2 regions of the Pseudocitrobacter corydidari genome follow, and region 1 is predicted to be linked to the other one. Evidence: predicted binding sites of a transcription regulator. Region 1 holds the regulator's gene; the other holds the start of a gene.

Region 1 (5,684 bases):
CAGCGTTTTACCCACGGCGACATCTTTGCCCCACTGCGGACGGTGCTGGAACAGGTAGTTGATAGCAACCGCCAGATAGTGGTTCGGGTTCATCAGGCCCGCAGGCGTAACGATACCGTGACGGTCGTAGTCCGGGTCGTTGGCGAACGCGAGGTCAAACTTATCGCGCAGCGCCAGCAGACCGGCCATCGCGCACTCGGAGGAGCAGTCCATACGGATTGCGCCATCTTTGTCGAGATGCATAAAGCGGAAAGTCTGGTCAACCTGGTCGTTAACGATGGTCAGATTCAGCTTGTAGTATTCGCCGATACGTTTCCAGTATTCGATACCGGAACCACCCAGCGGATCGACGCCCAGCGTCAGGCCCGCTTTCTGGATAGCCGCCATATCGACGATATCCGCCAGCCCTTCGATGAACGGCTGCACCAGATCCATCTCTTTCACATGACCGGACGCCAGCGCGGCATCCAGAGAATTACGTTTCACGCCTTTCAGGCCATCGGCCAGCAGCGCATTGGCGCGATCTTCCACCACTTTGGTAACGTTCGTATCGGCCGGGCCACCGTTAGGCGGGTTGTATTTGATACCACCGTCTTCCGGCGGGTTGTGAGACGGCGTAATCACGATACCGTCAGCCAATGGACCACCTTTTTTGTTGTGGACCAGAATAGCATTCGACACAGCAGGGGTCGGCGTAAAGCCGTTATTTTCCTGCACAATGACATCCACACCGTTTGCCGCGAGCACTTCGAGTACCGAGATAAACGCCGGTTCAGAGAGCGCGTGGGTATCTTTACCGACGAAGCAAGGGCCGGTAATGCCGTTTTTCGCACGATCTTCGGCGATAGCCTGCGCGATCGCCAGAATATGAGGTTCATTGAAACTCTGGCGCGCCGCGCTACCACGGTGTCCGGAAGTACCGAACTTCACTGCATGCTCTGCGTTACCCACTTCCGGTTTCAGCACATAGTACTGAGACGTCAGTTGGGCGACGTTAATCAAATCACTCTGTTGTGCAGGCTGGCCCGCACGGTTATGGTTTGCCATTGCTTGATCCTTCTTATGCAAGGGTTAGATTGTGCCGCATACCTTTTCGATTAATTCAGCGGGGAACTGCATGGTTTGCATAATGTGTTCCACCATACTGCATTTACGACCGGTGTTGGTATTCGTGATCACCCAATATGGGGTTTCAGGTACCTGTTTCGGTTTAGTCTGATTACCGTTTTTCAGCAGGGTTTGCTCGTTGGCGGCAAAGTAGACACGCGTGCGCCCATGAAGCGATTCCGTCGCTTCGGCAAACGCGTTGTTATCCAGTTTGTAGAGCGTCGTCAGGATCAGCATAAAGCGATTGACGGCTTTTTTCTGCTCAGCATATTCGTCAGAGAGCAGCAGTTCACGCATCGCGCGAACTTTATCTTTCGCGGTTTTAACCGGTTTTACCTCGGCAACTGGAGCAACCTGAGCAGGCGCAACTTCAGCTTTGGCAACCGGAGCAGCAACAACAGGTTGTGATGCGGCGGAAAACTTCAGCATTCGCCGTAAAATGTCGGATGCGCTCTCGCCAATGTGCAGTGTGTGGGCGGCAATATAGCGATAGAGTTCGTCATCAACTTCGATCGTTTTCATCTTAATCCAGTGCAATAATTTTTCTGAATACAAGTTGCTGGGATTATATGTTCAAAACCCAACAGCGGATAGCGTCATACCAGGATAGCGGCAAAAATGGGATAAAAATCGTATCTTGCCCCTGAACGTGAGAATGTCCAACATAATACCCTAACCCGACAGAGCGAAAAAAAGAACTTTGCTATGAAATTGAATACCCGAGCGCAATCTGCACAAAACCTGCACAATAATTCCCCCATTCTGCTCGTTCACGGCCTTTTCGGTAGCCTGGACAACCTTGGCGTACTGGCGCGCGACCTGGTGACCGACCACGATATCCTGCAAGTGGATATGCGTAATCACGGTCTTTCTCCGCGAGCGGACGAGATGAACTACCCGGCGATGGCCCAGGATCTGCTGGATACCCTCGACGCCCACAACATTGAGAAAGCCACGGTGATTGGTCACTCGATGGGCGGCAAAGCGGTGATGGCCCTGACCGCGCTGGCTCCGGAACGCATCGATAATCTGGTCGCTATTGATATCGCGCCGGTGGATTATCATGTGCGTCGCCATGATGAAATTTTTGCGGCGATTAACGCGGTCACCAACGCAGGTGTCTCCTCACGCCAGCAGGCGGCAACCGTGATGCGCGAATTTTTAGCCGAAGAAGGTGTGATTCAGTTTCTGCTGAAGTCGTTTGTTGACGGCGAGTGGCGTTTCAACGTACCCGTGCTGTGGGATCAGTATCCGCACATCGTCGGTTGGGAGACGATTCCGGCGTGGGATCATCCGGCGCTGTTTATCCCAGGCGGAAATTCGCCTTATGTTACCGAAGCTTACCGTGACGACCTGCTCTCGCAATTCCCGCAGGCGCGTGCGCACGTCATTGCAGGCGCCGGGCACTGGGTGCATGCGGAAAAACCGGACGCGGTGCTGCGCGCCATCCGCCGATATTTAGCAGACTGATTAAAAACTCAACGACCGCGCGCCATTATGGCCGTGGTCGTTGGCGTGTCGGTTGCACTGATGTATGATTGCGCGCTGTCTGCACCGGGCGTTTCCCGGTAGCTTGTTTCCCCGAAGTCACTCTGAATCATGGCAAAAGAACAAACGGACCGCACGACAATTGATTTGTTCGCAAATGAGCGTCGGCCGGGAAGACCCAAAACCAATCCGCTTTCGCGTGACGAACAGCTGCGCATCAATAAGCGTAATCAATTAAAACGCGATAAAGTTCGCGGTCTGAAGCGCGTCGAGCTGAAACTCAATAACGATGCGGTAGATGCTCTGAACGAACTGGCAACCGCGCGCGATATGAGTCGCAGTGAGCTTATCGAAGAGATTCTGATGAGCCAGTTAGCCGTGCTTCGCGCGCAGGAAAAGCTCTGAAAATTTCGTAAAATCCCGCTTTCATGTAGCAGAGTGTGCAGTCCGGTACGATTGCTGATTCCGCACCCTTCTCTGTTCTGCTATGATTGCCCTTATCTGTGGGCAATACGCCACCACCATATCATTAAGTTTCAAGAGGTTATTTAACTCATGGCAATCGTTGGCATTTTCTTTGGTAGCGACACCGGCAATACCGAAAATATTGCAAAAATGATTCAGAAACAGCTTGGTAAAGACGTTGCCGACGTGCATGACATTGCCAAGAGCAGCAAAGAAGACCTGGCTGCATTCGACATTCTGCTGCTGGGTATTCCTACCTGGTACTACGGTGAAGCCCAGTGCGACTGGGACGATTTCTTCCCGACGCTGGAAGAAGTTGATTTCAATGGGAAACTGGTTGCACTGTTCGGCTGCGGCGACCAGGAAGACTATGCGGAATACTTCTGTGATGCGCTGGGCACTATCCGCGACATCATTGAACCGCGCGGTGCGACCATCGTCGGCCACTGGCCAACAGCCGGTTACCACTTTGAAGCGTCTAAAGGGCTGGCTGATGACGATCACTTCGTAGGTCTGGCTATCGATGAAGACCGCCAGCCGGAACTGACCGCTGAACGTGTAGAAAAATGGGTAAAACAGATTTCTGAAGAGCTGCATCTGGAAGAGATCAAAAACGCCTGATTCTTAATGCGGCGTGATTTTTTAAATCGCGCCGCATTAATAGGTAGAAGCAATCAAAATAATAGCTACAATTTTTTAACTTTTGAGCGTAAATCTGTACAATATCTTCTGAATTTAGCGAGTTTGCTGGTCAAGCCTCGTTTTCGAAATCTTTATTCGCCCAGGTCTTGCTGTTTTCATTTAGAAGGCGTCATTCTATAATGAGACGCATTACACTCGGTGCACTCTCTGTGTTACTTCCGCGTTTGGAAGTCAATCGTTTAGCAACAGGACAGATTCCGCATGACTGACAACAATACCGCATTAAAGAAGGCTGGCCTGAAAGTCACACTTCCCCGGTTAAAGATCCTGGAAGTGCTTCAGGAACCAGACAATCACCATGTCAGCGCGGAAGACTTATACAAACGCCTGATCGACATGGGTGAAGAGATTGGTCTGGCTACCGTCTACCGCGTTCTGAACCAGTTTGATGACGCGGGCATTGTCACGCGCCATAATTTTGAAGGTGGCAAGTCCGTTTTCGAACTGACTCAACAACACCATCACGATCACCTGATTTGCCTCGACTGCGGCAAGGTTATCGAATTCAGCGATGATTCCATCGAAGCTCGTCAGCGTGAAATTGCCGCGAAACACGGTATCCGCTTAACCAACCACAGCCTGTACCTGTATGGTCACTGTGCTGAGGGCGACTGCCGCGAAGATGAACACGCGCACGATGGCGTAGAGAAGTAATTTTCACACTGAAATGACAAAACCAGCTTACGGGCTGGTTTTTTTATGGTGGTCTATGGCTTCATTTCCATCACCATCCGCAGAAAATTGTCCCGTCCTTCATGCTCTCGCGTAGGATCCCAGGCCATCGCAATTTCCCACCCCACTTTGACATTAGCCAGTTCGACCATTTTTACCCCGGCGGGCAGAACGTTACAGATGCTCTCAGGCAAAAAGGCAATACCGTTACCGCCACCGATCAGCGCCAGTAAAGAATGCATATCGTCGGAAACGGATACCGCATGCACATCGGGAAACTGCTCGGCGAGGATGATGCGAACCTGCTCAGCCAGACACGGCGCGGCGTGCGTACTCAGTCGTAATAACGGATAGTGTTCAACAAGATGATGTAACCCTTCTTTTACAGACGCATTCGCGGGAACGGCAAGCACCAGACGCTCCTGTTTAATCACAAAATGTGACAGAGGCGGCAGAACGGGCAGCCGCAAGAAACCAATATGCAGCGCTCCTTCGAGCAGCATTCGGCACTGCACACTTGAAGGAATGTTGTTGAGCGAGACGGTGACATCAGGAAAACGCGCCTGAAAAGTATTAATCCATTGCGGCGTAAGAGAATATGTCGATAGCCCAAACCCGAGGGCGAGTTTGGCTGTCGCCCCCCGTTTGATATCCCCGGCAAATTTCCGCAATTCGCGGTAACGCACCAGAAATTCGCACGCCTCGGGATAGAACAATTTCCCCTGAGGTGTCAACGTTGCGCCATGACGTCCGCGGGTAAAAAGCACCAAATTCAAATCGTGCTCCAACGCCTGGATCTGTTTGCTTAACGCAGGCTGAGTGATACACAACGCATCTGCAGCGGCATGGTAACTCCCCTGCTCCGCGAGCGTAACAAATGCCTGTAGTCGGCGATTTTCCATTCCCGTTTTTTATCCCTGCGCGAAAAAATAGCATTATACATAGCCTCTGTTTCAACCGATTATCCATAAAAAGTCACAGGATGTTTTCAGAAGATACAGGGGGAAAAATGACTCAAGCGATGCCCGTACTGACTGCTGTCCTTTTTGATATGGATGGCGTGTTGATCGATTCTAACCTCGTGATTGAAAAGGCATGGAGGGAGGCAGGCAAGCTTTATAACCGGGATATCAGCGATGCGGATATTGCCCGGCACATTCATGGTCAGCCGGGGCCACATACGATTCACGCATTATTCAACGATCTTTCCCTGCAAGATCAGGCGTTCGTTCAGCAGTACATTATCGATG
Region 2 (5,684 bases), 2.0 Mb from region 1:
GACCAGGAAAAAATGGGTCTGGCTCTGGGCCGTCTGGCTAAAGAAGACCCGTCATTCCGCGTATGGACTGACGAAGAATCTAACCAGACCATCATCGCTGGTATGGGTGAGCTGCACCTCGACATCATCGTTGACCGTATGAAACGTGAATTCAACGTTGAAGCGAACGTCGGTAAACCTCAGGTTGCTTACCGCGAAGCGATTCGCGCGAAAGTTACCGATATCGAAGGTAAACACGCGAAACAGTCTGGTGGTCGCGGTCAGTATGGTCACGTCGTTATCGACATGTATCCGCTGGAGCCGGGCTCTAACCCGAAAGGTTACGAGTTCATCAACGACATCAAAGGTGGTGTAATTCCTGGCGAATACATCCCGGCCGTTGATAAAGGCATCCAGGAACAGCTGAAGTCTGGTCCGCTGGCTGGTTACCCGGTTGTAGACATGGGTGTTCGTCTGCACTTCGGTTCTTACCACGACGTTGACTCCTCTGAACTGGCGTTTAAACTGGCTGCTTCTATTGCCTTTAAAGAAGGCTTTAAGAAAGCAAAACCTGTTCTGCTTGAGCCGATCATGAAGGTTGAAGTAGAAACTCCGGAAGAGAACACTGGTGATGTTATCGGTGACTTGAGCCGTCGTCGCGGTATGCTGCGCGGTCAGGAATCTGAAGTAACTGGCGTTAAGATCCACGCTGAAGTTCCGCTGTCTGAAATGTTCGGATATGCAACTCAGCTGCGTTCTCTGACCAAAGGTCGTGCATCATACACCATGGAATTCCTGAAGTATGATGATGCGCCGAACAACGTTGCTCAGGCCGTAATCGAAGCCCGTGGTAAATAATCCCCGGGGTTAAAACCTAAGTCCCGTGCTCTCTCCTGAAGGGGAGAGCACTATAGTAAGGAATATAGCCGTGTCTAAAGAAAAATTTGAACGTACAAAACCGCACGTCAACGTTGGTACTATCGGCCACGTCGACCACGGTAAAACTACTCTGACCGCTGCAATCACCACCGTACTGGCTAAAACCTACGGCGGTGCTGCTCGTGCTTTCGACCAGATCGATAACGCACCGGAAGAAAAAGCTCGTGGTATCACCATCAACACTTCCCACGTTGAATATGACACCCCGACTCGCCACTACGCGCACGTAGACTGCCCAGGCCACGCCGACTATGTTAAAAACATGATCACCGGTGCTGCGCAGATGGACGGCGCGATCCTGGTTGTTGCTGCGACTGACGGCCCGATGCCGCAGACTCGTGAGCACATCCTGCTGGGTCGTCAGGTAGGCGTTCCGTACATCATCGTGTTCCTGAACAAATGTGACATGGTTGATGACGAAGAGCTGCTGGAACTGGTAGAAATGGAAGTTCGTGAACTTCTGTCTCAGTACGACTTCCCGGGCGACGACACTCCGATCGTTCGTGGTTCTGCTCTGAAAGCGCTGGAAGGCGAAGCAGAGTGGGAAGCGAAAATCATCGAACTGGCTGGCTTCCTGGATTCTTACATCCCGGAACCAGAACGTGCTATCGACAAGCCGTTCCTGCTGCCGATCGAAGACGTATTCTCCATCTCCGGTCGTGGTACCGTTGTTACCGGTCGTGTAGAACGCGGTATCATCAAAGTTGGTGAAGAAGTTGAAATCGTTGGTATCAAAGAGACTGCTAAGTCTACCTGTACTGGCGTTGAAATGTTCCGCAAACTGCTGGACGAAGGCCGTGCTGGTGAGAACGTTGGTGTTCTGCTGCGTGGTATCAAACGTGAAGAAATCGAACGTGGTCAGGTACTGGCTAAGCCGGGTTCCATCAAGCCGCACACCAAATTCGAATCTGAAGTTTATATCCTGTCCAAAGACGAAGGCGGCCGTCATACTCCGTTCTTCAAAGGCTACCGTCCGCAGTTCTACTTCCGTACTACTGACGTGACTGGTACCATCGAACTGCCGGAAGGCGTAGAGATGGTAATGCCGGGCGACAACATCAAAATGGTTGTTACCCTGATCCACCCGATCGCGATGGACGACGGTCTGCGTTTCGCAATCCGTGAAGGCGGCCGTACCGTTGGCGCGGGCGTTGTTGCTAAAGTAATGAGCTAATTATTAATTAATTAGTTTTGAGCTTAAAAAGGGCGCTTCGGCGCCCTTTTTGCTGTCTATTATTTCTGCTTTCATTTTTTATTTAAAAATGCGCACCCGCTGCGTCATTTGTCATCTACTATTGTAATCATAACTATTCTCATTTACACTCTGTTCATAAATTAAGCGGGAGTCATTATGTACGTTTGTTTGTGTAACGGTGTAAGCGATAAAAAAATTCGCCAGGTAGTTCGCCAGTTTCATCCTCAATCTTTCCAACAATTACGCAAATTTATACCCGTGGGAAATCAATGCGGTAAGTGCGTACGTGCGGCCCGCGAAGTGATGGAAGACGAATTAACGCAGATGCCGGAATATCAGGAAATCGCCTGAGCCCGATTCTTTTTTTGACATCCCTGTAGCCCGATCTACGCTTCAATAAGTGGAAGCGGAGGGACTACATAATGAAAGGTGATGTTAAGGTTATAAATTATCTCAATAAATTATTGGGAAATGAGCTTGTCGCAATCAACCAATACTTTCTCCATGCGAGAATGTTCAAAAACTGGGGCCTGATGCGCCTCAACGATATCGAGTATCACGAATCAATCGATGAGATGAAGCACGCAGATAAATATATCGAGCGTATTTTATTTCTCGAAGGGATACCGAATCTCCAGGATCTGGGCAAACTGCAAATTGGCGAAGATGTGGAAGAGATGCTGCAATCGGATCTCCGCCTTGAGCTGGAAGGCGCGAAAGATCTTCGTGAAGCCATTGCCTACGCCGACAGCGTTCATGACTATGTGAGCCGCGATATGCTTATCAACATCCTCAGTGAAGAAGAGCATCATATCGACTGGCTGGAAACCGAACTGGACCTGATCGGCAAGATTGGCCTGCAAAATTATCTGCAGTCACAAATCAAAGTTGAAGACTAAAACATCCTAAGCCCGAATATGATGAAACCCGCTGCGGCCAGAAAGGGACCAAATGGCAGCGGGTTTTTTATTGCCTGCCACTTGCATTGATGGAGCGCTGACAGGCTGATAAAGAGCAGGGCCAACAACGCGGCAGAGAGTATCAGCTCAGGAAGCACTTGCCAGCCATGCCATGCGCCCAGCGCGGCGAGCAATTTGACATCGCCATAGCCTAACCCTTCCCGATGGCGCACGCCCCGATATCCCCAGTAAATCAGCGCAAAGGCGACATATCCTCCAATGGCTCCCCATAATGATAAGGATAACCGCGCAGGGTAAAGGCACAGGTGATACAGCACGCCGCCCCACAAGAGCGGACAGGTCAGTCTGTCTGGCAGCAGACCGGTACGCCAGTCATGCCAGCTAAGCGCCAGTGTTAATAGCGTGTAGAAAATGAAGAAGGGCAGGGGAGCATAAGCCATACGCGCCTCCGGTAAGTTGTCCAGGCCACGAGTGTGGCGAAGGCTTGCCCTGGACGCAAAAGGCAAAACACAGTGCTGCGAGCCGCTTTCCCGTATTTCTCACGCGATGACATCTTTTACAGTGCGGGATGCGCGCAATAACGCAAATCGTCATGACTAATTTCTAAACACCCCTTGCTTCGCGCTGGTATTTGCGTATAATGCGCGGGCTTGTCTAATATTGACAGCGGTTCAATCTGAACCCGATGGCGCTTTTTGGTCATCAACAATGCTCCCAATTGGGGGGCTACGTAAGAACGGTTACACTCTCCCATCAATCGTAATGGGTTTGAGGAGTAATCATTTCGTCTATAAAATAATTGGAGCTCTGGTCTCATGCAGAACCAAAGAATCCGTATCCGCCTTAAAGCGTTTGATCATCGTCTGATCGATCAATCAACCGCGGAAATCGTCGAGACTGCCAAGCGCACTGGTGCGCAGGTTCGCGGTCCGATCCCGCTGCCGACCCGCAAAGAGCGCTTTACCGTTCTGATCTCTCCGCACGTTAACAAAGACGCGCGCGATCAGTACGAAATTCGCACTCACAAGCGTCTGGTTGACATCGTTGAGCCAACCGAGAAAACCGTTGATGCTCTGATGCGTCTGGACCTGGCTGCCGGTGTAGACGTGCAGATCAGCCTGGGTTAATCAGGTCATCGAGCGATTGAGAGGTTGATACAATGATTGGTTTAGTCGGTAAAAAAGTGGGTATGACCCGCATCTTCACTGAAGATGGCGTTTCTATCCCAGTAACCGTAATCGAAGTTGAAGCAAACCGTGTTACTCAGGTTAAAGACCTGGCTAACGATGGCTATCGTGCTGTTCAGGTTACCACCGGTGCTAAAAAAGCAAACCGTGTAACCAAGCCGGAAGCTGGCCATTTCGCTAAAGCTGGCGTAGAAGCTGGCCGCGGCCTGTGGGAGTTCCGTCTGGCAGAGGGTGAAGAATTCACCGTTGGTCAGAACATCAGCGTCGAACTGTTTGCTGAAGTTAAAAAAGTTGACGTAACCGGTACCTCTAAAGGTAAAGGTTTTGCTGGTACCGTTAAGCGCTGGAACTTCCGTACCCAGGACGCTACTCACGGTAACTCCTTGTCTCACCGCGTTCCGGGTTCTATCGGTCAGAACCAGACTCCGGGCAAAGTGTTCAAAGGCAAGAAAATGGCAGGTCAGCTGGGTAACGAACGTGTAACTGTTCAGAGCCTGGACGTAGTACGTGTTGACGCTGAGCGCAACCTGCTGCTGGTGAAAGGTGCGGTCCCGGGTGCAACCGGTAGCGACCTGATCGTTAAACCAGCTGTGAAGGCGTAAGGGGATAGCAATGGAATTAGTATTGAAAGACGCGCAGAGCGCGCTGACTGTTTCCGAAACTACCTTCGGTCGTGATTTCAACGAAGCGCTGGTTCACCAGGTTGTTGTTGCTTATGCAGCTGGTGCTCGTCAGGGTACTCGTGCTCAGAAGACTCGTGCTGAAGTAACTGGTTCTGGTAAAAAACCATGGCGCCAGAAAGGTACCGGCCGTGCGCGTTCAGGTTCTATCAAGAGCCCGATCTGGCGTTCCGGTGGCGTGACCTTCGCTGCTCGTCCGCAGGACCACAGTCAAAAAGTTAACAAAAAGATGTACCGCGGCGCGCTGAAAAGCATCCTGTCCGAACTGGTACGTCAGGATCGTCTGATCGTTGTCGAGAAGTTCTCTGTAGAAGCGCCTAAAACTAAGCTGCTGGCACAGAAACTGAAAGACATGGCTCTGGAAGATGTGCTGATCATCACCGGTGAGCTGGACGAAAATCTGTTCCTCGCAGCACGTAACCTGCACAAGGTTGACGTTCGCGATGCAACGGGTATCGACCCGGTTAGCCTGATCGCCTTCGACAAAGTCGTAATGACTGCTGATGCTGTTAAGCAAGTTGAGGAGATGCTGGCATGATTCGTGAAGAACGTCTGCTGAAGGTGCTGCGCGCACCGCACGTTTCTGAAAAAGCGTCTACTGCGATGGAAAAAACTAACACCATCGTTCTCAAAGTTGCTAAAGACGCGACCAAAGCAGAAATCAAAGCTGCTGTGCAGAAACTGTTTGAAGTCGAAGTCGAAGTCGTTAACACCCTGGTAGTTAAAGGGAAAGTTAAACGTCACGGACAGCGTATCGGTCGTCGTAGCGACTGGAAAAAAGCTT

The links. Region 1 encodes Fur, which represses iron uptake genes when iron is present. Its sites were predicted from a motif close to ATAATAATGAGAACNACTATCAA; they were not measured.
Region 2: the regulator Fur is predicted to act here: its motif matches at 2,213-2,235, upstream of bfd (bacterioferritin-associated ferredoxin).

The regions. Positions count from the first base shown of each region.
Region 1 is NZ_CP087880.1:2,322,156-2,327,839, forward strand. Features, by position in the region: gene pgm (phosphoglucomutase (alpha-D-glucose-1,6-bisphosphate-dependent)) at 1-1,047, opposite strand, end outside; gene seqA (replication initiation negative regulator SeqA) at 1,072-1,629, opposite strand; gene ybfF (esterase) at 1,813-2,577, shown strand; gene ybfE (LexA regulated protein) at 2,707-3,000, shown strand; gene fldA (flavodoxin FldA) at 3,151-3,681, shown strand; gene fur (ferric iron uptake transcriptional regulator) at 3,964-4,416, shown strand; gene G163CM_RS10825 (LysR family transcriptional regulator) at 4,470-5,336, opposite strand; gene G163CM_RS10830 (HAD family hydrolase) at 5,444-5,684, shown strand, end outside.
Region 2 is NZ_CP087880.1:4,297,165-4,302,848, forward strand. Features, by position in the region: gene fusA (elongation factor G) at 1-837, shown strand, start outside; gene tuf (elongation factor Tu) at 908-2,092, shown strand; gene bfd (bacterioferritin-associated ferredoxin) at 2,270-2,464, shown strand; gene bfr (bacterioferritin) at 2,536-3,012, shown strand; gene G163CM_RS19940 (prepilin peptidase) at 3,009-3,473, opposite strand; gene rpsJ (30S ribosomal protein S10) at 3,849-4,160, shown strand; gene rplC (50S ribosomal protein L3) at 4,193-4,822, shown strand; gene rplD (50S ribosomal protein L4) at 4,833-5,438, shown strand; gene rplW (50S ribosomal protein L23) at 5,435-5,684, shown strand, end outside.